DNA from 4 places in the Pseudomonas sp. TH37 genome. Region 4 is predicted to be linked to each of the others. Evidence: predicted binding sites of a transcription regulator. Region 4 holds the regulator's gene; each other region holds the start of a gene.
What was found. The regulator FliA, encoded in region 4, starts transcription of late flagellar genes. The targets are predictions, from matches to a motif close to CTAAAGTTTNNNNNNNNNNNGCCGNTAA.
Positions count from the first base shown of each region.

Region 1: a site for FliA is predicted at 1,798-1,825, ahead of JFU11_RS08515 (methyl-accepting chemotaxis protein). Genes of this name have one in related genera too.
Region 2: a site for FliA is predicted at 1,856-1,883, ahead of JFU11_RS20625 (methyl-accepting chemotaxis protein). Genes of this name have one in related genera too.
Region 3: a site for FliA is predicted at 2,841-2,868, ahead of JFU11_RS25675 (methyl-accepting chemotaxis protein). Genes of this name have one in related genera too.

Region 1 is NZ_JAEKFD010000002.1:761,668-769,443, forward strand. Features, by position in the region: gene JFU11_RS08515 (methyl-accepting chemotaxis protein) at 36-1,670, opposite strand; gene JFU11_RS08520 (undecaprenyl-diphosphate phosphatase) at 1,964-2,794, shown strand; gene JFU11_RS08525 (DUF1294 domain-containing protein) at 2,791-3,222, shown strand; gene JFU11_RS08530 (MmcQ/YjbR family DNA-binding protein) at 3,229-3,588, opposite strand; gene JFU11_RS08535 (LysR substrate-binding domain-containing protein) at 3,585-4,493, opposite strand; gene JFU11_RS08540 (FMN-dependent NADH-azoreductase) at 4,624-5,235, shown strand; gene JFU11_RS08545 (hypothetical protein) at 5,405-6,442, shown strand; gene JFU11_RS08550 (MFS transporter) at 6,533-7,720, opposite strand.
Region 2 is NZ_JAEKFD010000008.1:213,606-221,381, reverse strand. Features, by position in the region: gene JFU11_RS20640 (DUF1631 domain-containing protein) at 1-301, shown strand, start outside; gene ampD (1,6-anhydro-N-acetylmuramyl-L-alanine amidase AmpD) at 366-926, shown strand; gene ampE (regulatory signaling modulator protein AmpE) at 923-1,759, shown strand; gene JFU11_RS20625 (methyl-accepting chemotaxis protein) at 1,972-4,002, shown strand; gene JFU11_RS20620 (TatD family hydrolase) at 4,133-4,909, opposite strand; gene cra (catabolite repressor/activator) at 4,913-5,908, opposite strand; gene ptsP (phosphoenolpyruvate--protein phosphotransferase) at 6,210-7,776, shown strand, end outside.
Region 3 is NZ_JAEKFD010000013.1:61,989-69,764, forward strand. Features, by position in the region: gene JFU11_RS25665 (methyl-accepting chemotaxis protein) at 1-1,039, opposite strand, end outside; gene JFU11_RS25670 (Na+/H+ antiporter NhaC family protein) at 1,219-2,535, opposite strand; gene JFU11_RS25675 (methyl-accepting chemotaxis protein) at 2,911-5,058, shown strand; gene JFU11_RS25680 (sensor histidine kinase) at 5,340-6,653, opposite strand; gene JFU11_RS25685 (response regulator transcription factor) at 6,650-7,318, opposite strand; gene JFU11_RS25690 (PepSY domain-containing protein) at 7,322-7,642, opposite strand; gene JFU11_RS25695 (PepSY domain-containing protein) at 7,642-7,776, opposite strand, start outside.
Region 4 is NZ_JAEKFD010000001.1:385,828-393,603, forward strand. Features, by position in the region: gene JFU11_RS01840 (chemotaxis protein CheA) at 1-1,032, opposite strand, end outside; gene JFU11_RS01845 (protein phosphatase CheZ) at 1,086-1,874, opposite strand; gene JFU11_RS01850 (chemotaxis response regulator CheY) at 1,905-2,276, opposite strand; gene fliA (RNA polymerase sigma factor FliA) at 2,445-3,185, opposite strand; gene fleN (flagellar synthesis regulator FleN) at 3,182-4,012, opposite strand; gene flhF (flagellar biosynthesis protein FlhF) at 4,129-5,454, opposite strand; gene flhA (flagellar biosynthesis protein FlhA) at 5,466-7,595, opposite strand.

The DNA.
Region 1 (7,776 bases), on a different contig from region 4:
CTCCCACAGGGGACCGCGTTGGGTATAGAAAAGAGTTACACCCGAAACTGCTTCAGCAACCCGTTCAACTGTTCGCTCAGTTCCTTGAGGTGAACGCTGGCCACGCTCGATTGTTCGGCCGCCAGTGCCGTGCTGTGGGACAACCCGGCTGCCTGGGTGACGTTCTGATTGATGTCTTCCACCACATGGGCCTGTTGCAAGGTCGCGCTGGCAATCGAGGCGTTCAACCCGTTGAGGTTGCGCAAGGCCTGGCCGATGGCATTCAGGCTGGCGCCCGCCAGCCCGGCCTGCTCGATAGTCAATTGCGAGGCACGGCTGCTGTCGCCAATTACCTTGACCGCCGCTTCGGAGTGGCTTTGCAGGCGTTCGATCATCGACTGGATTTCCGCCGTGGACTTCTGGGTGCGCTGGGCCAGCAGGCGCACTTCATCGGCGACCACCGCAAACCCGCGCCCTTGCTCGCCGGCCCGGGCGGCTTCGATGGCGGCGTTGAGGGCGAGCAAGTTGGTTTGCTCGGCGATGGAGCGAATCACTTCCAGAACGCTGCCGATTTGCGTGCTTTCGGCGGCTAGGGTACGAATCACTTCGACGGCTTGATCGATGGTCGAAGACAGCTTGTCGATCTGCTGCAGGCTGCCATCGATATTGACTTGGCCCTGTTGCGCCTGAGACTCGGCATTGCGCATTTCGCTGGCCGCGTGCTCGGCGTTTTTGGCCACATCCTGCACGCCGTAGGTCACTTCGTTGATCGCGGTTGCCACCAGTTCCATTTGTTGGGATTGCTGCTGGCTGCGTTGCTGGGCTTGCGCGGCATCGTTGCCCAGTTCGCTGGAAGACTGGCCCAGCGCGCCGGCGGACACCTGCAGCTGACTGATCACCAGGCGCAGTTTGGCGGTAAAGGCGTTGAAGTGCCGGGCCAGTTGCGTGACTTCGTCCTGGCCGTGGGTATCGAGGCTGCGGGTCAGGTCGCTTTCACCGCTGGCGATGTTGGCCATGGCGTTCACGGTTTCCTGGAGCGGGCGCACGATGCTGCGGGCAATCATGATCACCAGCAACGCCATGATCAGGGCAATCACCAGGCCCACGAAAGAGGCCTTCCATACTTGAGCATAAAACTCGGCCTGCATGTCATCGATGTATACGCCCGAACCGATCACCCAACCCCAAGGCTCGAACAGTTTCACGTAGGAGGTTTTTTCCACCGGCGCGCTGGCGCCCGGTTTCGGCCAGCGGTAATCGACCATGCCGGCACCCTTGGCCTTGGCGATGGCGACCATCTCGTTGAACAGCGCGAAACCGTCGGGGTCGCGAATCGCCGAGAGATTCTGGCCATCAAGCTTCGGATTGGTCGGGTGCATGATCATGACCGGCGTCAGATCGTTGATCCAGAAATAGTCATTCTGGTCGTAGCGCAAACCGCGCACGGCATTCAGTGCCTGCTTTTGCGCGGCGTCGCGGGTGAGGGTGCCGGCAGTTTCCAGGCCGTGATAGTAGGTGAGGATGCCACTGGCGGTCTGTACCACGTGCTGGGTCTTTTGGGCCTTGGCCTGATAGAGGTCGTCGTGAATCTGCTTGAGCATCAACACGCCCAACGTCAATAGCATCACCACGGCCACGATCAAGATGAGCCACAAGCGTCGGCTGATCGACACACTGCGCAAGCTGTTCATAACGCTGTTACTCCGGTTTCTTGTTCTTGTAATAAACGATCGCCAGCATCCAACCACACTTTGCCGATCGGGCCTATGCGACTCAGGACCTATTACACGGCAGCGTAAATGAGGCGTCTCTGATAGGATTTCGGCCCCGCACGGAAAAACCTGAGCCCAAGTCTTTTTTCCCGCAACTTTTACGGTTTTGCGTGGATCTTGTGCGCGCGGGGATTCAGCTAAGGTTGATTGCGGTTAACGCTCTACAAATTATTAACGGAGCATGCCTGGGGGTATTGCTTCTTGGGGGATTGATGGATCTTTGGACGGCCTTTCAGGCATTGATTTTAGGCGTGGTAGAAGGGCTGACGGAGTTCTTGCCCATTTCCAGTACCGGGCACCAGATTATTGTGGCGGACTTGCTCAATTTCGGCGGCGAGCGGGCCATGGCCTTCAACATCATCATTCAGCTCGGGGCAATCCTGGCGGTGGTCTGGGAGTTTCGCCGCAAGATCTTCGACGTGGTCATCGGTTTGCCGACACAGCCCAGTGCCCGACGCTTTACCGCGAACCTGTTGATTGCCTTCCTGCCGGCCGTGGTATTGGGGGTGATTTTCGCCGACTTGATTCATGAGTACCTGTTCAACCCGATTACCGTGGCCACCGCATTGGTCGTGGGCGGGATCGTCATGTTGTGGGCTGAACGTCGCCAGCATGAAGTGCATGCTGAAAGCGTTGATGACATCACCTGGAAAGACGCGTTGAAAGTCGGCTTCGCCCAGTGCCTGGCGATGATTCCGGGGACCTCGCGCTCCGGTTCGACGATCATTGGCGGCTTGCTGTTCGGGTTGTCGCGCAAGACGGCCACCGAGTTCTCGTTCTTCCTCGCCATGCCAACCATGGTCGGCGCGGCGGTGTACTCGGGCTACAAATACCGCAATCTGTTTGTGCCGGCTGATTTTCCGGTATTCGCCATTGGTTTCGTCACGGCGTTTATCTTTGCGATGATCGCCGTTCGGGCCCTGCTGATATTCATCGCCAGCCACAGCTACGCGACATTCGCCTGGTATCGCATTGCGTTCGGTCTGGTGATCCTGGCCACTTGGCAATTCGGCTGGGTCGACTGGACAGCGGTCAAACCATGAACGATTCCAGTGCGCGCAACAATACCCCCGGACGCAAGTCCGGGGGCGCCATTCAGAACCTGCGGCTGAAACTGCTGGTATTCGTTGCGCTGTGCGCAGTGCCGTTGTTTGGCTCGGTGTCGCTATGGCTGCACGGGGTGTCGATGATTCCCCTGGCGGCCTACGGCATCGTCAGCGTGCTGGCGTTTTTCCTGTACTGGAGCGACAAGCACAAGGCCCGCGCCGACAGTTGGCGCACGCCGGAGAACGTCTTGCACGCGGTGGAGCTGGCGGGCGGTTGGCCGGGCGCTTTGCTGGCCCAGCAAGCGTTTCGACACAAGACCCGCAAAGTCTCGTTTCAGTTGGTGTTCTGGCTCATCGTGCTGATGCATCAGGTGTTCTGGATCGACCAGCTATTTCTGGGCGCTAACCTGTTTGCATTGCTTTAAAGCACTTTAAAGCAGCAAGCCGACCTGCGTGCGCTTGGGCAATTTGCTCACCACCAGTTGGTGGGAACGTTGCAGCAAGCCTTGCAGCTCTTCGGTGCCCAGCGGGTAGGGCGTTTCCATGATGACCCACTGGGCCCGGGCCAGATACGGCGCCGGGTGAATGCCCGGGCGGTCGCAATGGCCCAGGAACAGGTCCTTGTCGACCTTGAAAGCCAGGGACTGTCCCCGCAGGTTCTGCAAGGCGAACATCTTGTTCCCGGCAATCGAAAACACCCGCACGCCTCCCCACTTGTAATCCTCCCGCGCACCGGGCAGTGCCAGGCAGAATTGCGCGACGTCCTCTTCGCTCATTAGTCCCGCTTTCATAACAGTCTGTCCCCACAAGCATTGAATGATTCGATCAAATGGTCGATCCAGGCGCGTACTGCCGGCATCACCCCGCGTCGATGGGGGTAGACCGCTTGCAGCCAGCCGCCCGGCAATGACCAGTCGGGTAGCAGTTGCACCAGCTCGCCGTTTTTTAGCTCTTGCTCGCAATGCATCATGGGCAGCATGGTAAAACCCTGGCCACTGAGGGTGCACGCTTTGCGCACAATGAAATCGTCGATCCCCAATCGCGCTTCCAGGCTCAGATCATAGCTTTTGCCCTGTTGATCAAGCATGCGGATGTGCACCATGCGGTCGGCTTCCAGAGCGCCGAGCACGGGCAGGTTTTTCAGGTCTTCAGGATGATTTATTTCACGGCCGAGCAAAAAAGCGGGGCTGGCAACCATCAGCATCTGAGCCTGACGCAGGCGGCGGGTGACCAGCAATGGATCTTCATCACCCAGATCCCGCACTCTCAAGGCGACGTCGACGCCCTCGTTGATCAGGTCAACCCGACGGTTGAGCAACATCATCTCCAGCTGAACCTGAGGGAATTTCTCCAGGAAGTTACTGATCACCCCGGGCAGGATTTCGTGGGCCAATCCGACGGGGCACGACACTCGCAAGCGCCCCCGGGGCTCGCTGGACATGCTGGCCACCGCTTCGTCGGCCATCTCGGCCTCCAGCAGCATCGCCTGACAATGGCGCAAGTAACGCTCGCCCACGGCGGTCAGGTTGAGTTGGCGGGTGGTGCGTTGCAGCAGGCGTGCGCCCAGGCGTTCTTCCAGCTCGGCGATACGTCGCGACAACCGCGATTTGGGAATCCCCATCAAACGCCCGGCCGCCGCGAAACCACCGGCTTCGACCACCTTGGCGAAGTAGTAGAGGTCGTTGAGATCTTGCATGGTTTAAGCTCGACTGTTCTATCAGTGGGACAAACTATCGCATTGTTGCCGACTAATCATCTATTGGTTTCGTCGGTAGGATTGTCTCCATCAGATCGCCCGGTGGCGATCCTCACCTTGGAGATCCCACATGAAATTACTGCATATCGATTCGAGCATTCTGGGTGACAACTCGGCTTCCCGTCAGCTGAGCGGCGAAGTCGTCAAAACCTGGCAAGCCGCCGAGCCTGGCGTTGTGGTGACTTACCGCGACCTGGCTGCCGATGCCATCAGCCATTTCTCCGCCACCACCCTGGTCGCTGCCGGCACCGCCGCAGAGCTGCGCAACGCCGCGCAACAGCACGAAGCGGATCTGAGTGCCTCGACTCTGGCCGAATTCCTCGCCGCCGATGCCGTCGTGATTGCCGCGCCGATGTACAACTTCACCATCCCGACTCAACTCAAGGCCTGGATCGACCGCATCGCCGTGGCCGGTCAGACTTTCCGCTACACCGAAGCCGGCCCTGAAGGTCTGTGCGGCGGCAAGAAAGTCGTGATCGTGTCGACTTCCGGCGGTCTGCATACCGGTCAAGCGACCGGTGTTGCGCACGAAGATTATCTGAAGGTGCTGTTCGGCTTCATTGGCATCACCGACATCGAGTTCGTCCGCGCCCATGGCTTGGCCTACGGTGATGAAGTGCGCACCAAAGCCATGAGCGACGCTCAGGCGCACATTAGCGAGCAATTGTTCGCTGCCGCGTAAGGCTTGCGTAAAGTCGTAAACAGCTCGGGCAATACCCCTGAAACTCTGTATTCTGGTCATCGTGATGGCCGGATACGGAGTTTTTTGTTTCTGGCGGTTATCAGTTTCTGGCCCAGGTTATGCAGTCGAGGGTTAACATCTGCGGTCAGGTAATAAGGTGGGGCATCCCATGGTGCGTCTTTGTGCAACGCTACTGATTTGTCTGCTGGGCAGTCTGAGTTTGGTGCACGCCGCTTCTGCGCCGCATCCTCACTGGAGCGTCGGTTTCCATGAGATGACGTTCCTCGATCCGCTGGACTTGCAGCCGATGCGCGCCATCGCCTTTTACCCGTCCAGTGAAAAGGAACATTCCAGTACGCTCGAGGGTTATACGGTCGAAGCCGGTGAAGACACCAAAGTCGCCATCGGGCGTTTCCCGATGCTGATGCTGTCCCACGGCAACACCGGAACCCCGCTGGCCCTGCACGACCTCGCCACCTCATTGGCACGCAAGGGTTTTGTGGTGGTGGCGGTGATCCATCCCGGCGACAACTCCAAGGACCACAGCCGCCTCGGCACCTTGAGCAACCTTTATGGTCGGCCGATCCAGATTTCCGAAGCCATTACCGCGACACTCAGCGACCGGATGCTCGCGCCCTTCGTCAACGCCGAGCAGGTCGGGGTGATTGGCTATTCGGCCGGCGGTGAGACCGCGTTGATCCTGTCCGGTGCCACCCCGGATCTGGATCGCCTGCGCCGTTATTGCCAGGAGCGCCCGGATGATCACGATGCCTGCAACACGCAAGGCGAACTGATCGTCGATCGTGATGATTTGCAGCCAGTGGCAGACCCGCGCGTGCATGCCTTGCTGCTGATGGCGCCGCTGAGCCTGAAGTTCGGCCGCCATACCCTGGCCGACGTGCATGTGCCGGTGCTGCTGTACAGCGGTGATGGCGACAAACTGGTGGCGTTCGACAAAAACGCCGCAGCGCTTGCGCGCAAACTGCCGACCGCACCGGACTTCAAATTGCTGGCCGGGGCAGGGCACTTCGTGTTCCTGGCGCCGTGCAACGAAGAACAGATCGCCGCCATGCCGGCGCTGTGCACCGATGCCGACGGCGTCGACCGCAAGGATATTCACCGCAACATGATTTCCGAAGCCGGACGGTTCTTCTCCCATGCTTTGGGCAAACCCACCCGCGCCGGCATGCAGACAGCGGATCAATAATGTGGGAGCGAGCCTGCTCGCGATAGCGGTTTGACTGGCGACTGATTTGTTGAGTGTCCTGCCGCCATCGCGAGCAGGGGATTGCAGGTGTCAGGCCATCGCCCGGCGTTTCAGCAGCAGGGTCAAACCGAGTCCGGTTATCGACAACAACGCCGCACTAAAGAAAATCCACGAATACCCCAGATTCAACGCCACTGCGCCCATCAGCGGCCCGGCAATCGCCAGCGCCAGATCGAAAAACACCGCATAAGCACTCAATCCCGCTCCGCGACTGGAATTGGGCACTTGCTTGATCGCTTCCACTCCCAGCGCCGGATACACCAGCGACAGGCCGAACCCGGTCAGCCCCGCGCCGATCAAGGCATAACCCGTCGAGGGCGCCAGCCACAGCAGGACCAGCCCGACGGTTTCAATGGTCATGCAGGCAATGGCGGAGGTGAAGCCGCCGAAACGGCTGATGCTGGAGATGAACAACAGTCGCGCCAGAATGAAACAGACCCCGAATACCGTCAGGCAATAAGCCGCGCCGGTCCAGCCAAGGCTGACGTAATACAGGGTAATAAAAGTGGTGAGTGTGCCGTAACCGATGGACGCCAGGCTCAGGCTCGCGCCGAAGGGCGCAATTCGCCCGAACACCGCCCAGAACGGCAGGCGCTCGCCGCGAATCACCGGCACCGAAGGTTTGTTGCGGATCAACAGCAGCGCCAGCAGGGCCAGTAACGACAGCGCGATCCCGAGGCTGGCGAACCCCAGTTCAGCGACCATCACCACCCCCAGCGGCGCGCCGATAGCGATGGCGCCGTATGAGGCGATGCCGTTCCAGGAAATCGAACGCGCCGTGTGCTCGGCACCGACCTGGCCCATGCACCAACTGATTGTGCCGACCCCGATCAACCCTTGAGCGATGCCCAGCAACAAGCGGCCAGCGATCAGGATGATCAGGCTCAACAACGGCACACTTTGCAGCAGGGTCGACAGCAATGTCAGCACGCCGCTCAATGCAATCCCCGACAACCCGTAAACAATCGCCCGTTTTGTGCCAATGCTGTCAGACATGCGGCCGGCCATGGGCCGACTGAGCAGGGTAGCCAGGTATTGGGAGCCAATGGTCAGCCCCGCCACGATGGCGCTGAACCCCAACTGCTCATGGACATACCCCGGCAACACCGCAATTGGCAGGCCAATGCAGAGGAAGGCAATAAAGGTATAGAAAACGATGGAGACGATCTGCAGGGTGATCGCCATTGAGCTTTGCGGAGGCAGTTGCTGCACAGACATGAGAGCTCGTTCGCGGGCGGCGGTAGGAGAACTGCATCATGGCGTGGGAGGGGAAT
Region 2 (7,776 bases), on a different contig from region 4:
GCGTTTGCCGGAGGACGATGTTGCTCTGCTTCAGGTCGATAAGCTGCACCTGGGCTGCTGGGTCGAGTTTCAGGAGGACGAGGAAAACACCCTGCGCTGCAAGCTGGCGGCGATTATTGAAGCCACCGACAAATACATCTTCGTCAACCGTACCGGGATGAAAGTGCTGGAGCACAGCCGTACCGGCCTGGCCCTGGAGTTCCGGCGTGGCGCGGTGCGAACGCTGGACGACACCTTGCTGTTCGACCGGGCGCTGGAGTCGGTGCTGGGCAACCTGCGGCGTCTCAATCGCGGCAAGTGATCGCGCGCCGAGGGTCTATCGCGGCATACTGGGCACCAACACAGTCGTCGTTGAAGGAACCTGTATGCAGTTGGACCCCGCGAGCGGTTGGTGTCAGGGCGTGCGCATATGCCCCTCGCCCAACTTCAATGCACGCCCCGAGGGCGAAATTTCCCTGCTGGTGATCCACAACATCAGTCTGCCACCAGCGCAGTTTCTGACCGGCAAGGTGCAGGAATTTTTCCAGAATCGTCTGGATGTCACGGAACATCCCTACTTTGCAGGAATCGCCGACCTGCGGGTGTCTGCGCATTTTCTGATTGAACGTGACGGCACCGTCACTCAGTTTGTCTCTTGTCTTGAGCGTGCCTGGCACGCTGGCATCTCATGTTTCGAAGGACGGGAAACCTGTAACGATTTTTCCGTGGGCATCGAGCTTGAAGGCACGGATGATCTGCCGTTCACCGACGCCCAATATCAAGCGTTGACGGCCCTGACGCGACAGCTGCAAAGCGCCTTCACGGGCATCACCGCACAACGCATCTGCGGGCATAGCGACATCGCACCCGGGCGCAAGACTGATCCGGGACCGGCGTTTGACTGGGCACGCTATCGCGCGGCTCTGGAAAAAAAGGAGCAACAATGAGTTTTCTGGTGCTGCTGTTGGCGGTGTGGATCGAGAAGTTCTCGGCCCTGCGCCATCGGGTTCAACGTGATGGCGGTTGGGTGCGCGAGCTGCACAAGCTTGAAGCCAACCCACGCATGACAAACCGTCCGTGGCTGATACTGGTGGTGCTGGTGTTGTTGCCGGTGGCGCTGCTGGGTTTGCTGTTGCTGGTGCTGGAGCCGGTAGCCTACGGTTTGCTGGCGTTACCGGTGCACCTGCTGGTGGTGATTTACAGTCTGGGCCGAGGTGATCTGCTGGCCGACCTCGGGCCGTTTCGCGATGCCTGGCGCCGGGAGGACCTGCAAGCCGCCGCCCATGTGGCCAAACGCGACCTGAATATTTGCGCCGACAACGGCGAGCAACTGCTGGAGCGAGTTGAAGGGCATCTGTTGTGGGAGGCCTATCAGAGCTTTTTCGCGGTGATTTTCTGGTACTTCCTGTTGGGCCCGGTTGCAGCATTGAGCTATCGACTGCTGGCGCTGGCCGAGGAGCACGGGCAGAACCCGGCCGTGGTCGAGCGAGCGGCACAGCTGCGTCACGCGTTCGATTGGGTGCCGGTGCGACTGCTGGCGGCGAGTTTTGCACTGGTCGGCAACTTTGTCGCGGTCGGCCGGGTGATGCTGCACGAGCTGCTGAACTGGAACATCAGCGCCGCCCAACTGATCGAGAAGGTCGGGTTGGTGGCTGGTGAAATTCCGGCGCCGGTGGTGGGGCCGGACGGCATCAACAGCCTCGACCGGATCTGGGAACTGCTGCTGCGCGCGGCAGTGCTTTGGTATGCCGGGTTCGCGTTGTGGACTGTTTTGTCCTGATTTCTGCTTTGAATCGAAAAGATCGCAGCCTTCGGCAGCTCCAGGGATCGTGTGAATCTGTAGGAGCTGCCGAAGGCTGCGATCTTTTTCGTTAACCTTAAGTTACAAAACCCTCCGCCGATTTAGGCTATACAGAGATAGCGCCAATAGTGGCTATCTGCTGTCTCTGCGCGCCTGCCATAAAAATAAGAATTCAAAAGGGAGACTTCACAGTGAAGAGCTTGCTCTATCCCGCCGTCGCGCTGATGAACCGCCTGAGCTTCGGCATGAAGTTCAGCCTGATCAGCGTGCTATTCCTCGTGCCGATGCTGGTGACCAACTTCTATCTGGTGCGCGATTCCTATCGCGAATTCCAGGGCACACGGGTCGAGCTGCAGAGCCTCGACCTGCTGGGCAGCGGCCTGAGCCTGCGCCGAGATCTGGAAACCCTGAACAATCTGGTGCAGATCAACGTCATCCTTGGCCAGTCCGGCAAGGCGGGTCATGTCGAGTCGAATATCAGCGCTCTGGAGCAAAGCGTTCTGGCCCGTTTGCAAGGGCTGGCGGCGATGACCACTGACCCGGAACAAATTACCTTTTTCGATGGCAAGCGCGATGAAATGATCGCCGCGTTCAAGGCCCAGCAAACGGAAACCTCCCTGCAAAGCAAAAGTGCGCTGATCGGCAAGTTGCTCGGCAACGCGCAGATTTTCAGCCAGATCATTGCCAGTCAGGCCGGCCTGAGTCGCGACAGCCAGAGCGACATGCGTCAGCTGAGCGAGCTCATTACCAACGTCACGCCAGCCGTCACCCAGACGCTCGGCGAAGGCCGGGCGATGGGTTCTTACTCGTTGGGGCAGGGCTTTCTCAATTCGGCGTCGAGCACCCGTTTCGATGAGTTGCTGGCGCAGATCGAAAAGCTTCAGGCCGAATACGGTCTGAAATTGCAGGATGCTCTGGGCTCCAGTAAAGCGGCGCACGAAACCCTGGCCGCTCAGGCCGAAAGCAGCAAGGCCTCCCTGAAAAAGGCCAGTGAACTGTTCGAAGAACAAGTGGTGATGGCTGACACCCTCGATGCACCGTGGCAGGCCTTTTACGATCAGGTTACGGGCCTGATCGACCAGACCTACCAACTCAATGAAGCCACCCTGAAGTTTCTCGGTACCCAGTTGCAGCAGCGGCTGGAGCAGCACCGCACCCACATGATCCTGCAGGCAGTGGCGCTGGCGCTGGTGTTTGTGTTGATTTTTTACCTCTATGGCGGTTTCTATGCCTCGACCCGCACCACCCTCAAGCGTCTTGGCGCGGTGATGGACAAGGTGGCGGCCGGGGACATGACCGTGACCTTCAGCGCCAACAGCCGCGATGAACTGGGCGAGCTGGGCGAGGTATTCACCGGCACCGTGAAGAAGATCCATGATCTGATCGAGCGCGTGGGCCAGACCGTCAGTGAGGTCGAGCGCCAGGCCGGCCAGGTTGAAAACGTGTCTGCCCAGAGCAATCAGGCGGTAGCGGGGCAGCGTACGCAGATCGAGCAGGTCGCCACCGCGATGAACCAGATGTCAGCCACTTCCCTGGAGGTGGCGCGCAGTGCCGCGGCGGCCGTCAGCAGCGCTCACAGCGTCAACGACGAGACCATCAGCGGTCGCGGCCTGGTGGAGTCCCAGCAGGGCAGCATCGCTGCACTGGCCAGTGAGATCGATCAGTCGGTGCGGGTGATCAATCAACTGGCCAGCGACAGCCAATCCATCAGTCGTGTGCTGGAAGTGATCAAAAGCATTGCCGAACAGACCAACTTGCTGGCGCTCAACGCGGCCATCGAAGCCGCGCGTGCGGGCGAGCAGGGCCGTGGTTTTGCGGTGGTGGCGGACGAGGTCCGGACCCTGGCCAAACGCACCCAGCAATCGACCGAAGAAATCGAGCAGATGATCGCCAAGCTGCACAGCGGTGTCGGGGCGGCGGTCAAGGCGATGGGCACCAGCCATCAGATGGCCAACGGCACGGTCGGGCAGTCGGAAAAGGTCCAGCAGGCGCTGGAAAACATCCTCGGTGCTGTCGGCATGATCGTCGACCAGAACCAGCAGATCGCCGCTGCGGTAGAGCAGCAGACCGCCGTGGCTCACGACATCGACCAGAACATCGTCGAGATCAACCGCGCCGGTGAGCGCACCGCCGACGGCGCGCACCAGACTGAAAATGCCAGCCGAGCGTTGTCGGCGCAGGTGGTGGAACTCAAACAATTGATCAGCGCGTTCCGGGTTTGATGCCACGGAGTTGATTTCCTGTGGGAGCGGGCTTGCCCGCGATAGCGTATTACCATTCAACATCAATGTTGACTGACAGTCCGTCATCGCGGGCAAGCCCGCTCCCATAGGTATTGCGTGAATCAGTGGGTTACCAGTTAAACAACTCACACGCATTGGCCGTGCTGGCGGCAGCCAGTTGTTCGGGGTTGATCGCCATGAGGGCGGCCAGTGCCTCGCAAATCGCCGGAAGATGCGCCGGGCTGTTGCGTTGACCGGGGAACATGGCGGGCGCCATGTCCGGTGAGTCGGTTTCCAGTACCACCGATTCAACGGGTAAACCGGCGAGCACGCGGTGCATGCGCAGGGCCTGCGGCCAGGTCGCGGCGCCGCCGAAGCCGAGTTTGAAACCCAGCTTGATGTATTCGCGCGCCTCTTCCTGGCTACCGGCGAAGGCATGAATGATTCCCGCCCGTTTCAAGCGAAACCGTTTGAGCGTGGCAATCACCGCCGCATGGCTGCGTCGCACGTGAATCAGCGCCGGCAGATTGAAGTCCGCCGCCAGTTGCAGTTGGGCGTCGAACAGCGCTTGCTGGCGTTCACGATCCAGGGTCTCGATGAAGTAATCCAGACCGATTTCGCCCACCGCGCATAGCTGTCGATGGCCGGCCATACGCGTCAGCCAGTCACCGAGCTCGGTCACATCCTCAGGGCGATGGTCATCCAGATACACCGGGTGCAAACCGAACGCCGCGTGCAGATCGGGATCGCTTTGCACCAGGTCCCAGACCCGCTGCCAATTGGCCCGATAAACCCCCAGCACCACCATCCGCCGCACGCCGAGGGCGCGGCTCTCGGCCAGCAGCGCCTGACGATCCACGTCGAAATCCGGGAAATCCAGATGAGTGTGGGTGTCGATCAGTTCCACGGCTCAGTCCTGATGAATACGCTGCTTGAAGGTCCGCGCGATGGCCTGCACGCCGGGTTGGTAATCGGCCTGTTCAATGGCCGCCAGCGCCAGTTGCAAAGCTTTGTCGGCGATCAGTTGATGCTGCTGGGACATGGCGTTGACCGGCAGTGGCAGGAAGTCCAGCAACTGCGTATCACCGAAGGTGCCCAAGCGTAGCGGGCGGGACTTCAGAGGGAAGTCGTGCAAGGCATCGAACACGCCCTGAAGCAGCACGTAGGAGGTGGTCACCAGCGCATCCGGCAAATGGCCCAGGCGCTGAAGCAATTCTTCCATCAATTGTTTGCCGCACTCACGGCTGAACGACTCGCCGTGTTCGATCAGCGCCTCGCCTTTGAAACCGTTCAGCGCTTCCTTGAACCCTGCCGCCCGTTCCTGGCTGATACTCAATTCGGGACGGGCACCGATCAGCGCGATCTGCTTGGGCAACGGGTCCAGCAGGCTGCGGGTAAGCTGCAGACTGGCTTCGCGATCATCACTGATCACCGAGCAAAAGTGCTCAGGCTCCATCACCCGGTCGATGGCGATGATCGGAATGCCTTTGGCCTGCAACTGCCGATAACTGTCATCACCGGCCGGCAGGCAACTGGCGACGATCAGCGCATCGCAGCGGCGGGCGCGGAACAGTTGCAGCAATTGCCGTTCGCTGTCCGGCGCATCGTCGGAGCTGGCGATCAGCAGTTGATAGCCGCGAGCCCGGGCGCCTTGTTCCAGCAGTTTGGCGATTCGCGCGTAACTGGGGTTTTCCAGGTCCGGCAGAATGAAGCCCAGGGTGCGGGTGTGCCGACTGCGCAACCCGGCGGCCTGAGGATTGGGTGTGAAGCCATGTTGTTCGACCACCGCGCGCACGCGCTCGACGGTGGCGCTGCTGATGCGTTGCTGTTCAGCCTTGCCATTGATGACATAACTGGCGGTAGTCACGGAGACGCCGGCCAACTGTGCAATATCACTGAGTTTCAACCCGGGTTTTCCTTATTTGTTCGAGCTTGCCCGACATTTTCGCCAATCCTACCCGATTCGGGCAGGCGACCATTGTCGCAGCAGATCCGACAATTGGACTTCAAGGATGAGACATTATCGAGTAACGTGCCTAACATTCTAGATTAAACGTTTCAGCAGGCGTATTTTCTACGTTAAAGGTCGCTTTGGTCGGTTCTGCCGCGAAACCGCCAAAACTGCCCCTGAAAAGGCGCTCCCAAGGGCCTAAGCTGAATCAATCAAAACAATACCTGGCGTCACACGGCGCCAAAAAGGAGAAAGCATGCTCGAGCTCACCATAGAGCAGATATCCATGGGCCAGTCGGCTGTGGATAAAGCCACCGCCCTGCAATTACTCGCTGACCGACTTGTGACCGATGGCCTGGTGGCGGATGGTTACCTTGCGGGCTTGCAGGCCCGGGAAGTCCAGGGCTCGACCTTTCTCGGCCAAGGTATTGCCATCCCACACGGCACCCCGGAAACCCGTGATCAGGTGTTCGCCACCGGTGTGCGGCTGATGCAGTTTCCTGACGGCGTGGACTGGGGCGATGGTCAGATCGTTTATCTGGCGATTGGTATCGCTGCCAAATCCGATGAACACCTGCGCCTGCTGCAACTGCTGACTCGCGCCCTCGGTGAAACCGATCTGGGCCAGGCCCTGCGCCGCGCCAGTTCCGCCGAAGCCTTGTTGAAACTGCTGCAAGGCGCGCCGCAAGAGTTGGCGCTGGACGCACAGATGATCGGCCTCGGTGTTTCCGCCGATGACTTCGAAGAACTGGTCTGGCGCGGTGCCCGCTTGCTGCGTCAGGCCGATTGCGTGAGCAACGGTTTTGCTGGCGTCTTGCAGCAGGTCGACGCGCTGCCGCTGGGCGATGGCCTGTGGTGGCTGCACAGCGAACAAACGGTGAAGCGTCCGGGCCTGGCATTCGTTACCCCGGACAAACCCATGCGCTACCTCGGTCAGCCGTTGAGCGGGCTGTTCTGCCTGGCCAGCCTCGGTGAAGCCCATCAGGCGTTGCTCGAACGCCTTTGCGCGCTGCTGATCGAAGGCCGTGGTCATGAATTGGGCCGTGCCACCAGCAGCCGCGCGGTGCTGGAAGTCCTCGGCGGTGAAGTGCCGGCGGATTGGCCGAGCGCACGCATTGCCCTGGCCAACGCCCACGGTTTGCATGCGCGCCCGGCGAAGATCCTCGCGCAACTGGCGAAAAGTTTTGAAGGCGAAATCCGCGTGCGCATCGTCGATGGTCACGACAGCGCGGTGTCGGTGAAGAGTTTGAGCAAACTGCTCAGCCTCGGCGCCCGTCGCGGTCAGGTGCTGGAATTCATCGCCGAACCGACCATCGCCGCCGATGCCTTGCCGGCCTTGCTGGCGGCCATCGAAGAAGGCTTGGGTGAAGAAGTCGAGCCGCTGCCGATCGTGAGCCAACAACGTGAAGTAATCGCCGATGTCGCCGAAGTGCTGCTTGCACCGGCCTCCGGCAGTCTGATTCAGGCGATTGCTGCCGCGCCGGGGATCGCCATCGGCCCGGCGCATATTCAAGTGCTGCAAGTTATCGATTACCCGCTGCGCGGTGAGTCTGCCGCCATCGAGCGCGAACGTCTCAAGCAAGCGTTGGCGGATGTGCGTCGCGACATCGAAGGCCTGATCGAGCGCAGCAAGGCCAAAGCGATTCGCGAGATTTTCATCACCCACCAGGAAATGCTCGACGACCCGGAACTGACCGACGAAGTCGACACCCGTCTCAAGCAAGGCGAAAGCGCCGAAGCGGCGTGGATGGCGGTGATTGAAGCGGCTGCCAAACAACAGGAATCGCTGCAGGACGCCTTGCTCGCCGAACGTGCCGCCGACT
Region 3 (7,776 bases), on a different contig from region 4:
GCTGGGCAGCGACCGCTGCGTTTTGCGCGCTTTTTGCCACTTCCTGAGCCGCCGCCGACATTTCGTTGATCGCCGTGGCCACCTGATCGGTTTCGTGACGCTGGCGCTCCATGGCCTGATCCGAACGCTGGGCCTGATCGGAGACCTGATTCACCAGCCCGGTCAGTTGCGAGGTCATTTCAGTGATCTGCCGCACCAAACCGTGGATCTTGTCGACGAAACGGTTGAACGAGCCGGCCAGTTCGCCGAGTTCATCCTGGCTGGTGATGGACAGGCGCCGAGTCAGGTCACCCTCGCCCGCCGCGATGTCGTCGAGGTTGGCTTTCATCAGGTTCAGCGGACGCAGAATGGTGTTGGCCAGCAGCATCCCGGCAGCAGCGATCACCAGCAGCACCACCACGGCAATCCCGACAATGCTCAGCACCACGCCTTGCATGCGTTCCTGGACCTTGGCCTCAACCACCGCCACCTGAGCTTCGATGCCGTCGAGGTTGACCGAGGTGCCGACCGCCATGTCCCACTTCGGCAGGTATTCGGTGTAGCCGAGTTTGGGCACCAGCACTTGGGTGTTACCGGGCAGCGGTGAGCTGTATTGCAGGTAGTGGGTACCGTCCTTGGCGACTTTCACCAGGTCGCGGTTGACGTAGACACCGTTCGGGTCGCGATTGTCCTTGAAGCTCTGGCCCACGCCTTCCGGGCTGTTGGCCTTGAACAGGCGCACGGTGTTGGAGTCGTAGCCGAAGAAGTAGCCGTCCTTGCCGTAGGTGATGCTCGACAGCAACTTGATCACCTGCGCCCGCGCCGCATCATCACCGGGGGCGGCTGCGTCGTAGAGCGGCTTGATCGTGGTCATGGCCACGGCGACGTAACTTTGCAGGGTCGCCTTGGCATCGCTGAGCAGGCGCTGACGGGTTTCGTCGACTTCCTTGCGGGCCTGCTCCTGCAGAATGAACAACGTGGTCAGGCTGATGACCAGCGCAAAGAGCAGCACCGGGAGGACGGCAAGGGACAGGACTTTAGCCTTCAGGCTCATGCGCATGACGTTCACTCTTTTGATTTTGTTGGCGTGGTTAAAGGCTATAACGGCAGGCCAATTCAAAAGTTGAACGCGGTCATTGTGGGAGCGTGGCTTGCCCGCGATTCAGGCGCCGCGGTTTATCAGGCACACCGCGTAATCGTTCATCGCGGGCAAGCCACGCTCCCACAAGGTAAATGTGGTTACAACACCATCGCCGCCACCCAGCCAAACGCCAGCAATGGCAGGTTGTAGTGCAGGAAAGTCGGGACCACGGTGTCCCAGATGTGGTGATGCTGGCCGTCGATGTTCAGACCGGAGGTCGGGCCCAGGGTCGAATCCGACGCGGGTGACCCGGCATCGCCCAATGCGCCGGCAGTGCCGACGATGCACACGATGGCGATCGGGCTGAAGCCCAGTTGCACGCACAGCGGCACGAAAATCGCCGCCAGAATCGGTACGGTGGAAAACGACGAGCCGATGCCCATGGTCACCAACAATCCGACCAGCAACATCAACAGTGCACCAATGCCTTTGCTGTGGTTGATCCACGACGCCGAGGACTCCACCAGCGTCTGCACATGACCGGTGGCTTTCATCACTTCGGCAAACCCGGACGCGGCAATCATGATGAAGCCGATCATCGCCATCATCTTCATACCTTCGGTGAACAGGTCATCGGTGTCGCGCCATTTGACGATCCCCGACACCGAAAAGATCAGGAAGCCCACCAGCGCCCCGATAATCATCGAGTCCAGCAGCAACTGAACAATGAACGCGGCGGCAATGGCCAGACCGGCGATCATCAGGCTCATTGGGTTGTACTGCACCGCGACCTGTTCGACTTTCTCGATTTTCTCGAGGTCGTAAACGCGCTTCTTGCGGTAGCTGATGAACGCTGCCGCGAGGCCAAACACCATGCCCAGCGCCGGAATACCCATGGCATGGGTGACGTTGATACCGCTGATGTCCACGCCACTACGGGCGACGTTGGCCAGCAGGATTTCATTGAGGAAGATGTTGCCGAAACCCACGGGCAGGAACATGTACGGCGTGATCAAGCCGAAGGTGATGACACAGGCAATCAATCGACGGTCCAGTTGCAGTTTGGTCAGCACATATAACAGTGGCGGCACCAGCAACGGGATAAAGGCGATATGAATCGGCAAAATGTTCTGGGAGGCGATGGCCACCACCCACAGCAGGCCGATCAGCAGCCATTTGACATTTCCGCCACCGTTGGCGTGCTGGCGATCGACCATGGCCAGGGCTCTGTCGGCCAGCGCATGGGCCAGGCCGGACTTGGCGATGGCCACCGCGAACGCGCCGAGCAAGGCATAGGACAACGCAACCGTCGCCCCGCCACCGAGGCCGCTGTTGAAGGCTTTCAGGGTCGCGTCGATGCCCAGGCCACCGGTCAAGCCACCGACCAGTGCGCCCACAATCAGCGCGATCACCACATGCACGCGGGACAGGCTGAGTATCAGCATGATGCCGACCGCGGCAATTACTGCATTCATTGTTGTTACCTCAAAAGCAGCGCGGTGAGGCAATCACCGCCAAACGGAATGAGTCCGGCCGGCAGTCTGTATGAGCGCCGCCAGCGGATGGAGAAAAGGGTTTTATTAGAGGGCGCGCACTGTGCCGGACCGATGCTGGCTTGTCAAAGCCAACGCCAACCCCGTAGGAGCTGCCGAAGGCTGCGATCTTTTGATTTTCAACGACCTCGATGACGCCAGAAGATCAAAAGATCGCAGCCTTCGGCAGCTCCTACAGGGTATGAATCAGTGCCATAAGGGTGTGAGTCGATATTCGGCCCAACGACATAAAGAAAGCCGAATCACAGCCGCTACAGTGCAAAGTCTCAGATATTTATCGAATAAAAGGACGTTTCCATGTCGCTCAGACAACTTTCCATTCAATGGAAAATCACCCTGCTGGCCGGGCTGTGCCTGGCGGGCATCGTGACCCTGCTGGTAGGGCTTTCGCTGTATCGCATGGAGCACAGCTCCGCGCTAGTAAAAGCCTCAAGCATGGAGATGCTGACCGAAGCCGCCCAGGCGCGCATCGAGTCCCAGGGGGAAGTCCAGGCGCTGGGCATTCGTCAGCAATTCATGGACGCCTATCAATATGGCCATGGCTTCTCGCGGCAGGTGCTGTTTTTGCGCGATCAGGCGGAGAAGCGCTTTCTCGATGCCTTCGACCTGCGTGAAGACCTGACCCGACAGGTCAAGTCGGCCCTGCAAGCCAACCCGGAACTGCTCGGCCTGTCGCTGGTGTTCGAAGCCAATGCGCTGGACAACAAGGACGAGCTGTTCGCCGGCCAGGCGGAGTTGGGCAGTAACGACAAGGGCCGTTTCGCCCTGTACTGGTCGCAACCTGTGCCTGGCAAGGTGGCCTCCATGGCCCTGCCGGAAAGCGACATGGCCGACACCAGCACCGGCCCCAGCGGCGAGCCGGCCAACGCCTGGTTCACTTGCCCGCGCACCACGCTCAAGCCTTGCGTGATCGAACCCTACTTCTATGTGATCGACGGCCAGAACGTGCTGATGACCAGCATCGTGTTCCCGCTGATGGTCAACGGCAAAGTCATCGCCTCGCTGTCGGTGGACATCAACCTCAACAGCCTGCAAGCGATCAGTCAGAGCGCCAGCAAAAAACTCTATGACGGCCAGACCAGCGTCAGCATCATCAGCCCGGTCGGCTTGCTGGCCGGCTACAGCCGGGACGCCAGCAAACTCAGCCAACGCCTGGACGCCGTGGACACAACCGACGGTGCCGAACTGCTCCGCCGCCTGACCACCAGCAGCAAGACCGAAAGCCTGCACAGTAATCAGCAATTGAAAGTGCTGTCGCCGTTCCAGCCGATCCCCGGCGGCAAATCCTGGGGCGTGCTGCTCGACGTGCCGGAGAAGGTCCTGGTCGGCCCCGCCGAAGCGCTGAAAAAACAACTCGACGACAGCAACACCGCCGGTACGCTGATTGAACTGTGCCTGGGTGTGCTGGCGGCGCTCGTCGGTTTGCTGTTGGTATGGCTGATGGCGCGTAGCGTGACCCGACCGATCCTCGGCGTGGCCCGCATGCTGGAAGACATTGCCAGCGGCGAAGGCGACCTGACCCGGCGCCTGGCCTACGACAAGCCGGATGAACTGGGCCAGTTGGCCGGTTGGTTCAACCGTTTCCTCGACAAGCTGCAACCGATCATCGCCCAAGTGAAACGCTCGGTGCAGGACGCCCGCAGCACGGCGGATCAGTCGTCCGCCATCGCCACCCAGACCAGCGCCGGCATGGAGCAGCAATACCGTCAGGTCGATCAGGTCGCCACCGCGTCCCACGAAATGAGCGCCACCGCCCAGGACGTCGCCCGCAGCGCCGCGCAGGCGGCACAAGCGGCGCGCGATGCCGATCAGGCGACCCGTCAGGGTTTGACCGTGATCGGCCGCACCACCGCCAGCATCGACCACCTCGCCACCGACATGAGCGCGGCCATGGTGCAGGTCGAAGGCCTGGCAGCGAACAGCGAGAAAATCGGTTCGGTGCTGGAAGTGATTCGCGCCATCGCCGAACAGACCAACCTCTTGGCACTGAATGCCGCCATCGAAGCCGCCCGCGCCGGTGAAGCCGGACGCGGTTTTGCTGTGGTGGCCGATGAAGTGCGCAACCTGGCGCGGCGGACTCAGGAGTCCGTGGAGGAAACCCGTCTGGTGATCGAGCAGTTGCAGAGCGGTACTCAAGAGGTAGTGAGCTCGATGAACAATAGCCATCGCCAGGCTCAGGGCAGTGTCGAACAGGTCGGTCAGGCGGTGACGGCGTTGCGGCAGATTGGTGATGCGGTGACGGTGATCAGCGATATGAACCTGCAGATTGCCAGTGCGGCTGAAGAGCAAAGCGCGGTGGCTGAAGAGATCAATAACAACGTGGCGACCATTCGGGATGTGACCGAATCGCTATCGGGGCAGGCCAATGAATCGGCGCGGGTGAGTCAGTCACTTAACAGTTTGGCGAATCAGCAACAGAGCTTGATGGATCAGTTTCGCGTGTAACGCAGATTCCGCGTCCACCGAGGATCCAAATGTGGGAGCGAGCCTGCTCGCGAAGTCGTTGTGTCAGGTGACATCGATGTTGACTGTACTGCCGCTATCGCGAGCAGGCTCGCTCCCACAGGGGTTAGTGATTGTCCGAAAAATTTGCAGGCAACACAGATCCATGTGGGAGCGGGCTTGCCCGCGATGAGGCCATAACATCCAACATCTATGTTGACTGTTACATCGCCATCGCGGGCAAGCCCGCTCCCACAGGTTAAGCAGCGTTCTTTGGATCGAGGTCAGCGTTTGGGCAACTCGATCATCACCTTCAACCCGCCCCACTCGCTTTCCTGCAACTTCAACGCCCCGCCCCACGTGTCGACGATGTCGCGCACGATGCCCAACCCCAACCCATGCCCATCCGTCTGTTCATCAAGCCGGGTACCGCGGCTGAACACCTGAGTGCGCTGGTCTTCGGGAATTCCCGGCCCATCGTCTTCCACACTCAACTCAAACCTTTCTGCCGTTTCGACCACGCTCAACCGCACCTCGGCATCTGCCCATTTGCAGGCGTTGTCCAGCAGGTTGCCGAGCAACTCCAGTAGATCTTCGCGATCCCACGGCAGTTGCAAACCGGCCGGCGCGCGGTAGCTCAGCTCGAGGTGTTCGCCGTGGATCATGTTCAACGTGGCCAGCAATCCCGGCAGTTCCGCATCGCAATCAAACAGCGCCCCCGGCAGTGCATCGCCGGACAGCCGGGCGCGGTTGAGTTCGCGATTGAGCCGTTGCTGAACCTGTTCCAGCTGCGCCTGCATGACTTTGCGCAGCTGCGGGTGAGCATCGAGTTTTTCGCTGGAAGCCAGGCTCAACAACACCGCCAGCGGGGTTTTCAAGGCATGCCCAAGATTGCCCAGCGCGTTGCGCGAGCGCTTGAGGCTGTCTTCGGTGTGGGCCAGCAAATGGTTGATCTGCGCCACCAGCGGTTCCAGCTCCAGCGGCACTTCTTCATCGAGTTGCGAGCGCTGGCCCTGCTGCAACTGGGCGATTTGCTCGCGGGCTTTTTCCAGAGGACGCAAGGCGCGGCGCACGGTGATCCGTTGCAACAGCAAAATCAACAACAGCCCCGCCAACCCCAACCCGAGGCCGACCTGTTGCATGCGCCGGAAGCTCTCGCGCACCGGGGTGTAGTCCTGGGCGACGCTGATGGAAATCGCCTGGCCCAACCGACGGTAGTCCGAACGCAATACCAGCAGCTGCTGCCCTTCCGGCCCCAATTGCAGATTGCTATGCAGGCCAGGGTGTCCAAGCTGCGGCAGCTCCTGATCCCATAACGAGCGGGAACGCCAATGGCTGTCGGCGAAATCGATACGAAAGTAATGCCCGGAGAACGGTCGCTGATAGGCCGGCGCCAAGTGTCGCTCATCCAGTTGCAATCCCTGCGGCCCACGCACCAGCGCCACCAGCAGGTTTTCGCTGTCGTTGCGCAGCCCGGCTTCGAGGTAGCGCTGCAACCCCATTTCGAACAGCCAAAGGCTGGTTTGCGCCAGTACCAGGCCGACGATCACCATCACGCTGATCAGGCCCAGGCTCAAGCGGCGCTGAATCGACCTCACTGGGCTTGCCCGCCGAACAGGTAACCCTGACCGCGACGGGTTTCGATCACGCTACGGCCGAGCTTGCGTCGCAGGTGATTGACGTGAACTTCCAGCACGTTGGAATCGCGCTCGGTTTCACCGTCGTAGAGATGTTCGGCGAGGTGGCTTTTGGAAAGGATCTGTTCGGGGTGCAGCATGAAGTAGCGCAGCAAGCGAAACTCGGCGGCGGTGAGCTGGATGTCGGCACCGTCGCGGGTCACGCACTGACGACCTTCATCCAGATGCAAACCGGCGGCCTTGAGCGTCGGCTGATTGGCGTGGCCGTGGGAACGGCGTAACAGTGCCTGGACTCGCAAGTGCAGCTCTTCGGGGTGAAACGGTTTGGTCAGGTAATCGTCGGCGCCGGCCTTGAGGCCTTCGATCCGCTCGGCCCAGGAACCGCGCGCCGTGAGGATCAGCACTGGCGTGGCCAAGCCCCCGGCCCGCCATTGCGCCAGCACGTCGAGCCCCGGCAAACCCGGCAGGCCGAGGTCGAGGATGATCAGGTCATAGGGCTCGCTGCTGCCCTGGTACACCGCATCGCGGCCGTCGGCCAGCCAGTCCACGGCGTAACCCTGCCGGTTGAGGCCGGCCATCAATTCGTCGGCCAGCGGCACGTGGTCTTCCACCAAGAGCAAACGCATCGGTCAATCTTCCTTGTCTTTCAGTAAATGGCCGGTGGTGGCGTCGAGGTCCAGCTCGCGTACCACGCCTTCGGTTGTCAGCAGCTCGACCTCGTAAATGTAGACGTCGTGCTTTTCCTCAAGCTCGGCTTCCAGCAGCTTGGCCCCGGGATAGAGGTCCAGCGCTTGCTGCAAGAGCTGCTCCAGCGGCAGGATCACACCTTGTTGGCGCAGGCGCAGGGCCTCGTCCTGATCCAGGTCGCGGGCCATGACCACCGAGCAAAAAGCCAGGAGCGCCAGCGCCATCCGACTGCTGGTGCGCCGATTAAAAGAAAACACCTTCATTACGTATCCTGATGATCCTTGAGAACCTGCCCGCTGACAGCGTCCAATTCCAGGTCCCACTCAAGGCCCTGCGGATCGCGCAGTTCCACCTGGTAGATGTACTTGCCGTACTCTTCTTCAAGCTCGGTTTCGGT
Region 4 (7,776 bases):
AGCAGGCGCCGGTGCGGCAGCGGCAGCAGGCTTGGGCGCTTGGGCTTTTGGTTCAGGCGCTTTGGCAACAGGTGCCGGCGCCGCAGCCTTGACGACTGGGGTTGCTACGACGGAAGCAGCAGAACCGGTGCCCACTTCAGTGAACTTGCCCTTGCCATGCAATTCGTCGAGCAGCGATTCGAACTCATGATCCGAGATCAGATCGCTGCCGGCCGCTTTAGCAGTTGGCGCAGCCGGGGCCGGGGCCGAAGCAATCGCCGACTCCAGCGCATCGACGGCAAAGTTGCCTTTGCCGTGCAGCTGATCGAGCAGTGCTTCGAACTCGTCGTCGGTAATGTCGGAGCTGTCGCCTGCCGCTTTCGGGGCTGCCGGTGCGGTAGGCGCTGCGACCACTGCATCGGCGGCGAACTGGCCTTTGCCGTGCAATTGATCGAGCAACGACTCGAACTCGGCATCGGTGATTTCGTCGCTGGTCGCCGCATCGGCGGCAGGCGGAGCAACCACAGGCGCCTCGGCCTGAGCCTTGACGGCATTCAGCGAGTCCAGCAGTTGTTCGAATTCGTTATCGGTGATGTCACCTGACTCGCTTTCGGCGGCGGGTGCTTGCATCACTTCAGCGACAGGTGCCGCTTCATCGGCAGTTTGCGGCTCGGCCAGGCGGGCCAGAGCAGCCAGCAATTCAGGTGTGGCAGCCGTGATCGGGCTGCGTTCGCGGACTTCGCTGAACATGCTGTTCACCGCGTCCAATGCTTCGAGAACCACGTCCATCAGTTCCGAGTCGACGCGTCGTTCACCCTTGCGCAGGATGTCGAACACGTTCTCGGCGATGTGACAGCACTCCACCAGCTCGTTGAGCTGGAGGAAGCCGGCGCCCCCTTTTACAGTGTGAAAACCGCGAAAAATTGCATTGAGCAAATCCGCATCATCCGGTCGGCTTTCAAGCTCGACCAGCTGTTCGGACAGTTGCTCTAGAATCTCGCCGGCCTCAACCAGGAAATCCTGAAGGATCTCTTCATCGGCGCCGAAGCTCATTAAGGGGGTGCTCCTGAGGTCTAAAAACCTAAAAAACCTAAAATGCTAAAACTCTAAAATCCTAGGCTGGATAACAAATCGTCCACATCGTCCTGACCGGACACAACGTCTTCTCTTTTATCGGCATGAATCTGCGGACCTTCACCCTGAGAGAGATGTTTTTGTGGATCTTTTTCAGCCAGCATCGCATCACGGTCATGTTCGATACCCGCAAAGCGGTCTACCTGGCTGGCCATGAGCACGAGCTTGAGCAGATTGCTTTCAACTTCGGTGACCAACTGGGTCACGCGTTTGATCACCTGACCGGTGAGGTCCTGGTAATCCTGGGCCAGCAGAATGTCGTTGAGGTTGCTCGACACGACGCGGTTGTCTTCAGTGCTGCGTGTCAGGAAACTGTCGACGCGCCGGGCCAGTTCGCGGAACTCTTCAGCCCCGACTTCGCGACGCATGAACCGCCCCCAATCCGTGCTCAGCGCCTGAGCTTCGTCGCTCAGGCTGTTGATCAGCGGCGTGGCGTTTTCCACCAGGTCCATGGTGCGGTTGGCTGCGGCCTCGGTCAGCTTGACCACATAACCCAGGCGCTCGGTGGCATCCGTGATCTGAGACACTTCCTCGGCTTGCGGCATGTGCGGGTCAATCTGAAAGTTGACGATCGCGCTATGCAGCTCGCGGGTGAGCTTGCCCACTTCCTGGTACAGGCCGCGGTCACGGGTCTGGTTGAGCTCATGGATCAGTTGCACAGCGTCGCCGAACCTGCCTTTTTCAAGGCTCTCGACCAGTTCGACCGCGTGTTTTTTCAGGGTCGATTCAAAATCGCCCTGTGAAGATTCGTTATGCTCCATAGCTCCCCCGTGACGGACTGGCTTTGCACATCAACCGATGCGTTCGAAGATCTTTTCAATCTTGTCTTTCAACGCCTGAGCTGTGAATGGCTTGACCACATAGCCGTTCACACCCGCCTGAGCGGCTTCGATGATTTGCTCGCGCTTGGCTTCGGCCGTGACCATCAACACCGGCAGGTGTTTGAGTTTTTCATCGGCACGCACGTGGCGCAGCAGATCAATACCGGTCATGCCGGGCATGTTCCAGTCCGTTACCAGAAAGTCGATGCTCCCGCTGTTGAGGACCGGAATCGCGGTAATACCGTCATCCGCCTCGACCGTGTTGGTGAACCCAAGGTCACGCAACAGGTTTTTTATGATCCGCCGCATCGTTGAGAAGTCATCAACGATGAGGATTTTCATATTCTTGTCCAATTCGACCTCCAAGCAGTCTTAAAACGCGCGCAGCACCTGAACGCGCCGTTCAATCAATTCGGCGTAACACTCAACAGTTGTATGGATTACAACGGGCCGTGGCTGACGCAGCAAAATGCCGTACCAACCTCGTTCGCAGTGTCCCCACACTGCCTGTCAGCGCGCTCGCCACTCCCCCAAACGCCCCCGCAAACGGGCCGCGCACTGGCTGTGTAACTGGCTGACCCGCGATTCGCTGACCCCCAGGACCTCACCGATTTCCTTGAGATTCAACTCTTCGTCGTAGTACAGCGCCAACACCAGTCGCTCACGCTCCGGCAAATTGGCAATCGCGTCCGCCAGCGCCGCCTGGAAGCGTTCATCTTCCAGATCGCGTGACGGCTCGAGATGAGCACTGGCGCCATCCTCATGCAGCCCTTCGTGTTCGCCGTCCTGCAACAGATCGTCGAAACTGAATAACCGGCTACCGAGGGTGTCGTTCAAAATCCCGTAATAATCGTCGAGACTCAATTGGAGTTCGGCCGCAACCTCATGATCTTTAGCGTCACGGCCGGTTTTAGCTTCAATCGAGCGAATCGCGTCGCTGACCATGCGGGTATTGCGGTGAACCGAACGTGGCGCCCAGTCCCCCTTGCGCACTTCATCGAGCATCGCGCCGCGGATTCGAATGCCCGCGTACGTCTCGAAACTCGCGCCTTTGCTGGCGTCGTATTTGGTTGATACTTCAAGCAGGCCGATCATCCCGGCCTGGATCAGGTCTTCGACCTGGACACTGGCCGGCAAACGCGCCAGCAAGTGGTAGGCAATGCGTTTGACCAGTGGCGCGTAACGCTCGATCAGCTCGTACTGCGCGTCACGTGCCGACTTCTTGTAGAGGTTGTAGCCACTGGCTGTCATAGGACGGGTCCTGCCGTTTGTTGCACGAGGCGCTCGACGAAAAACTCCAGGTGCCCGCGCGGGTTGGCCGGCAGTGGCCAGGTATCGACCTTCTGCGCAATGGCCTTGAACGCCAGGGCGCACTTGGAACGCGGGAAGGCTTCGTAGACGGCACGCTGCTTCTGCACGGCCTTGCGCACGCTTTCGTCGTAAGGCACCGCACCGACGTATTGCAAGGCGACGTCGAGGAAACGATCCGTGACCTTGGTCAATTTGGCGAACAGGTTGCGGCCTTCCTGCGGGCTCTGCGCCATGTTGGCCAGGACGCGGAAACGATTCATGCCGTAGTCGCGGTTAAGCAGTTTGATCAGCGCGTAGGCGTCAGTGATCGAAGTCGGCTCGTCGCACACCACCAGCAAGACCTCTTGTGCTGCGCGGACGAAACTGACCACCGAGTCACCAATGCCCGCGGCGGTGTCGATCACCAATACGTCGAGATTGTCGCCGATGTCGCTGAAGGCCTGGATCAGGCCGGCATGCTGGGCCGGGCTCAGATGAACCATGCTCTGGGTGCCGGATGCGGCCGGAACGATGCGAATGCCGCCGGGCCCTTGCAACAGCACGTCGCGCAGCTCACAGCGGCCTTCGATCACGTCGGCCAGGGTACGTTTGGGTGTCAGCCCCAGCAGGACGTCGACGTTCGCCAGCCCCAGATCGGCATCCAGCAGCATGACGCGCCGGCCGAGCTCAGCTAGAGCCAGGGACAAGTTCACTGACACGTTAGTCTTCCCGACGCCACCTTTGCCGCCGGTCACCGCGATCACCTGTACGGGATGCATGCTGCCCATGTTATTTCTTTACCTTGTCTTGCATAGACGGAGGCCACATTACTGGCTGCGCGTTCAGCGACTGAACAATGCATGGCAGACCATCGATGTAGGTACAAAAAATGTTCATTAATACCTCAGCCAACCTGCTTGGTCGGGCTGTGGTAAATATCAGCGAACATATCAGCCATGGCTTCTTCGCTGGGTTCTTCCTGCATTTGCACGCTAACGGCGCGGCTGACCAACTGATGACGACGCGGCAGATGTAAATCATCCGGAATCCGCGGGCCATCAGTCAGATAAGCCACCGGCAATTCATGACTGATGGCCAGGCTCAACACCTCACCCAAGCTTGCCGTTTCATCCAGTTTAGTCAGGATGCAGCCGGCAAGGCCGCAACGTTTGTAACTGTGGTAAGCGGCGGTTAGAACCTGTTTCTGGCTGGTGGTTGCCAAGACCAGATAATTTTTTGATTTGATGCCCCGTCCGGCGAGGCTTTCGAGCTGCATGCGCAGTGCCGGATCGCTGGCCTGCAGGCCTGCGGTATCGATCAGCACCACGCGTTTACGCAGCAAAGGCTCCAGCGCCTGCACCAGCGATTGGCCCGGGTCGACATGAGTCACTGACACATTGAGGATGCGGCCCAGGGTCTTGAGCTGTTCCTGAGCACCGATGCGATAGCTGTCCATGCTCACCAGCGCGATATTCTGCGCGCCGTACTTGAGCACGTAACGGGCTGCGAGCTTGGCCAGTGTGGTGGTCTTGCCCATGCCGGCCGGGCCGACCATGGCAATCACACCGCCCTCTTCCAGTGGCTCGACTTCCGGAGTGGCAATCATCCGCGCCAGGTGCGCGAGCAACATGCGCCAGGCCTGACGTGGTTCTTCAATGTCGGTAATCAGTGCCAGCAGATCGCGCGACAACGGGCCGGACAGGCCGATGCGTTGCAAGCGACGCCAGAGGTTGGCCTGGGCCGGACGACTGCCTTGCAACTGATTCCAGGCCAGCGAGCCAAGTTGCACTTCCATCAGTTCACGCAGGCTGTTGAGCTCGAAACGCATCGAGTCGAACGCACGCGGGTCGACGCCGGCCGCTGCGACAGGAGCGGGTGCCGAGCGCCGAGGCTCTGCCAGTGTTGGCTCGATCAACGGCTCGGCGGCGGTCAACGGCAGGCCGGCGAACAATTGGCGATTGGTGGTCTTGTCGCTCTCGCCATCGCCACGCAGGCTCAGTTCGGCCTGGGCGGTGACGATCCGCGACTGGGTCTTGCGCAACTCATCCTCGAGTTCCATGTTCGGAACACGCGGGGCCAGCGCCGACAATTTGTAATCCAGGGCAGCCGTCAGCTCGACACCGCCAGCGATCCGGCGGTTGCCAATGATGGCGGCATCGGCGCCCAGCTCATCACGAACCAGTTTCATGGCCTGACGCATATCGGCGGCGAAAAAACGCTTAACTTGCATAAACCACTACCTCAGCCGTTGGGCCCTACTGTCGCAACGATGGTCACTTGCTTGTTGTCAGGGATTTCCTGGTAAGCCAACACATGCAAACCCGGGACTGCCAGTCGGCCGAATCGCGAGAGCATCGCGCGAACCGGACCGGCCACCAGCAGAATCACCGGTTGACCTTGCATTTCCTGACGCTGCGCCGCTTCGATCAACGAGCGTTGCAGTTTCTCTGCCATGCTTGGCTCCAGCAGAACACCCTCTTCCGAGCCTTGTCCTGCCTTCTGAAGACTATTGAGCAATATTTGTTCCAACCTTGGCTCCAAGGTGATCACAGGCAGCTCCGACTCAGTGCCTACAATGCTTTGCACGATTGCGCGGGATACGCCGACGCGCACCGCGGCCACCAAAGCGGCAGTATCTTGACTCTTGGCGGCATTGTTCGCGATGGCTTCGGCGATGCTGCGAATGTCCCGTACCGGCACCTGTTCGGACAGCAATGCCTGCAAGACTTTGAGCAGCTGCGACAGCGAAACTACCCCCGGCACCAGCTCCTCGGCCAGTTTCGGTGAGCTTTTGGCCAGCAATTGCATGAGTTGCTGGACTTCTTCGTGGCCAATCAGCTCGCTGGAGTGCTTGTACAAAATCTGGTTCAAGTGGGTTGCCACTACCGTACTGGCATCGACCACGGTGTAGCCGAGGGATTGCGCCTGGGCACGCTGGCTGATTTCGATCCAGACCGCCTCCAGACCAAAAGCCGGATCTTTGGCGGTAATGCCGTTGAGCGTGCCGTAGACCTGCCCCGGGTTGATCGCCAGCTCGCGGTCCGGGTAAATCTCGGCCTCGGCCAGGATCACGCCCATCAGGGTCAGACGGTAGGCGCTAGGCGCCAGGTCGAGGTTGTCACGGATGTGCACAGTCGGCATCAGGAAGCCCAGGTCCTGGGAGAGCTTTTTACGCACACCCTTGATCCGCGCCAGCAACTGACCACCCTGGTTGCGATCCACCAGCGGAATCAGGCGGTAACCGACTTCCAGGCCGATCATGTCGATCGGCGTCACGTCATCCCAGCCAAGCTCCTTGGTTTCCTGGGCGCGGGCCGGCGATGGCAGCAGTTCCTGCTGGCGCTTGACCTCTTGCAGGGCCTGAACCTTGACCGTGTTCTGCTTCTTCCAGAACAGGTAAGCGCCGCCAGCCGCCAGGGCTGCCATGCTCAGAAAGGAAAAATGCGGCATGCCCGGCACCAGGCCCATCACCGCCATCAAGCCAGCGGCCACCGCCAAGGCTTTCGGCGAGGCGAACATCTGACGATTGATCTGCTTGCCCATGTCTTCCGAGCCGGAAGCACGGGTCACCATGATCGCAGCGGCGGTCGACAACAGCAGCGATGGCAATTGCGCCACCAAACCGTCACCGATGGTCAACAAGGCGTACACCCGACCGGCATCGCCAAAGGTCATGCCGTGCTGGAAGATACCGACCGCCATGCCGCCGATCAGGTTAATGAACAGAATCAGCAGGCCGGCGATGGCGTCACCGCGCACGAACTTGCTGGCACCGTCCATCGAGCCGTAGAACTCGGCTTCCTGGGCCACTTCCATCCGGCGCAGTTTCGCCTGGTTCTGATCGATCAGGCCGGCGTTCAAGTCGGCGTCGATCGCCATCTGTTTGCCGGGCATCGCATCGAGGGTGAAACGCGCGCTCACCTCGGAAATCCGCCCTGCGCCCTTGGTTACCACGACGAAGTTGATGATCATCAAAATCGCGAAGACCACTATACCCACCACGTAGTTACCGCCGATCACCACTTCACCGAAGGCCTGGATCACCTTACCGGCGGCGGCATGGCCATCCTGACCGTGAAGCATCACCACCCGCGTCGAGGCCACGTTCAGCGCCAGTCGCAGCAACGTCGCCACCAGCAGAATGGTCGGGAACACCGCAAAATCCAGCGGTCGCAAGGCGTACACGCAGACCAGCAACACGACGATGGACAAGGCAATGTTGAACGTGAAAAACACGTCCAGCAGGAACGGCGGCACCGGCAACATCATCATGGCCAGCATGACCAGCAACAACAGCGGCACACCCAGATTGCCCCGACTGAGGTCGGCAACGTTTGTGCGTGCAGTGTTGATTAACTGAGAGCGATCCACCGGTTTTCCCCGTTCCTTTAAAGCAAACTTTTGACGCCTGAAGCAGGCGCAGGGCGGCTATTGCAAGAAGCCTTCCAACTTTTGCCGGGGCTTGAAATAGAGGTCTGTTTCGGGGATTTGTATTGCTAGGACCTGAGCGCCATGGAGCCGACCGCGAAACAGACGCAGGACGGCTATCACC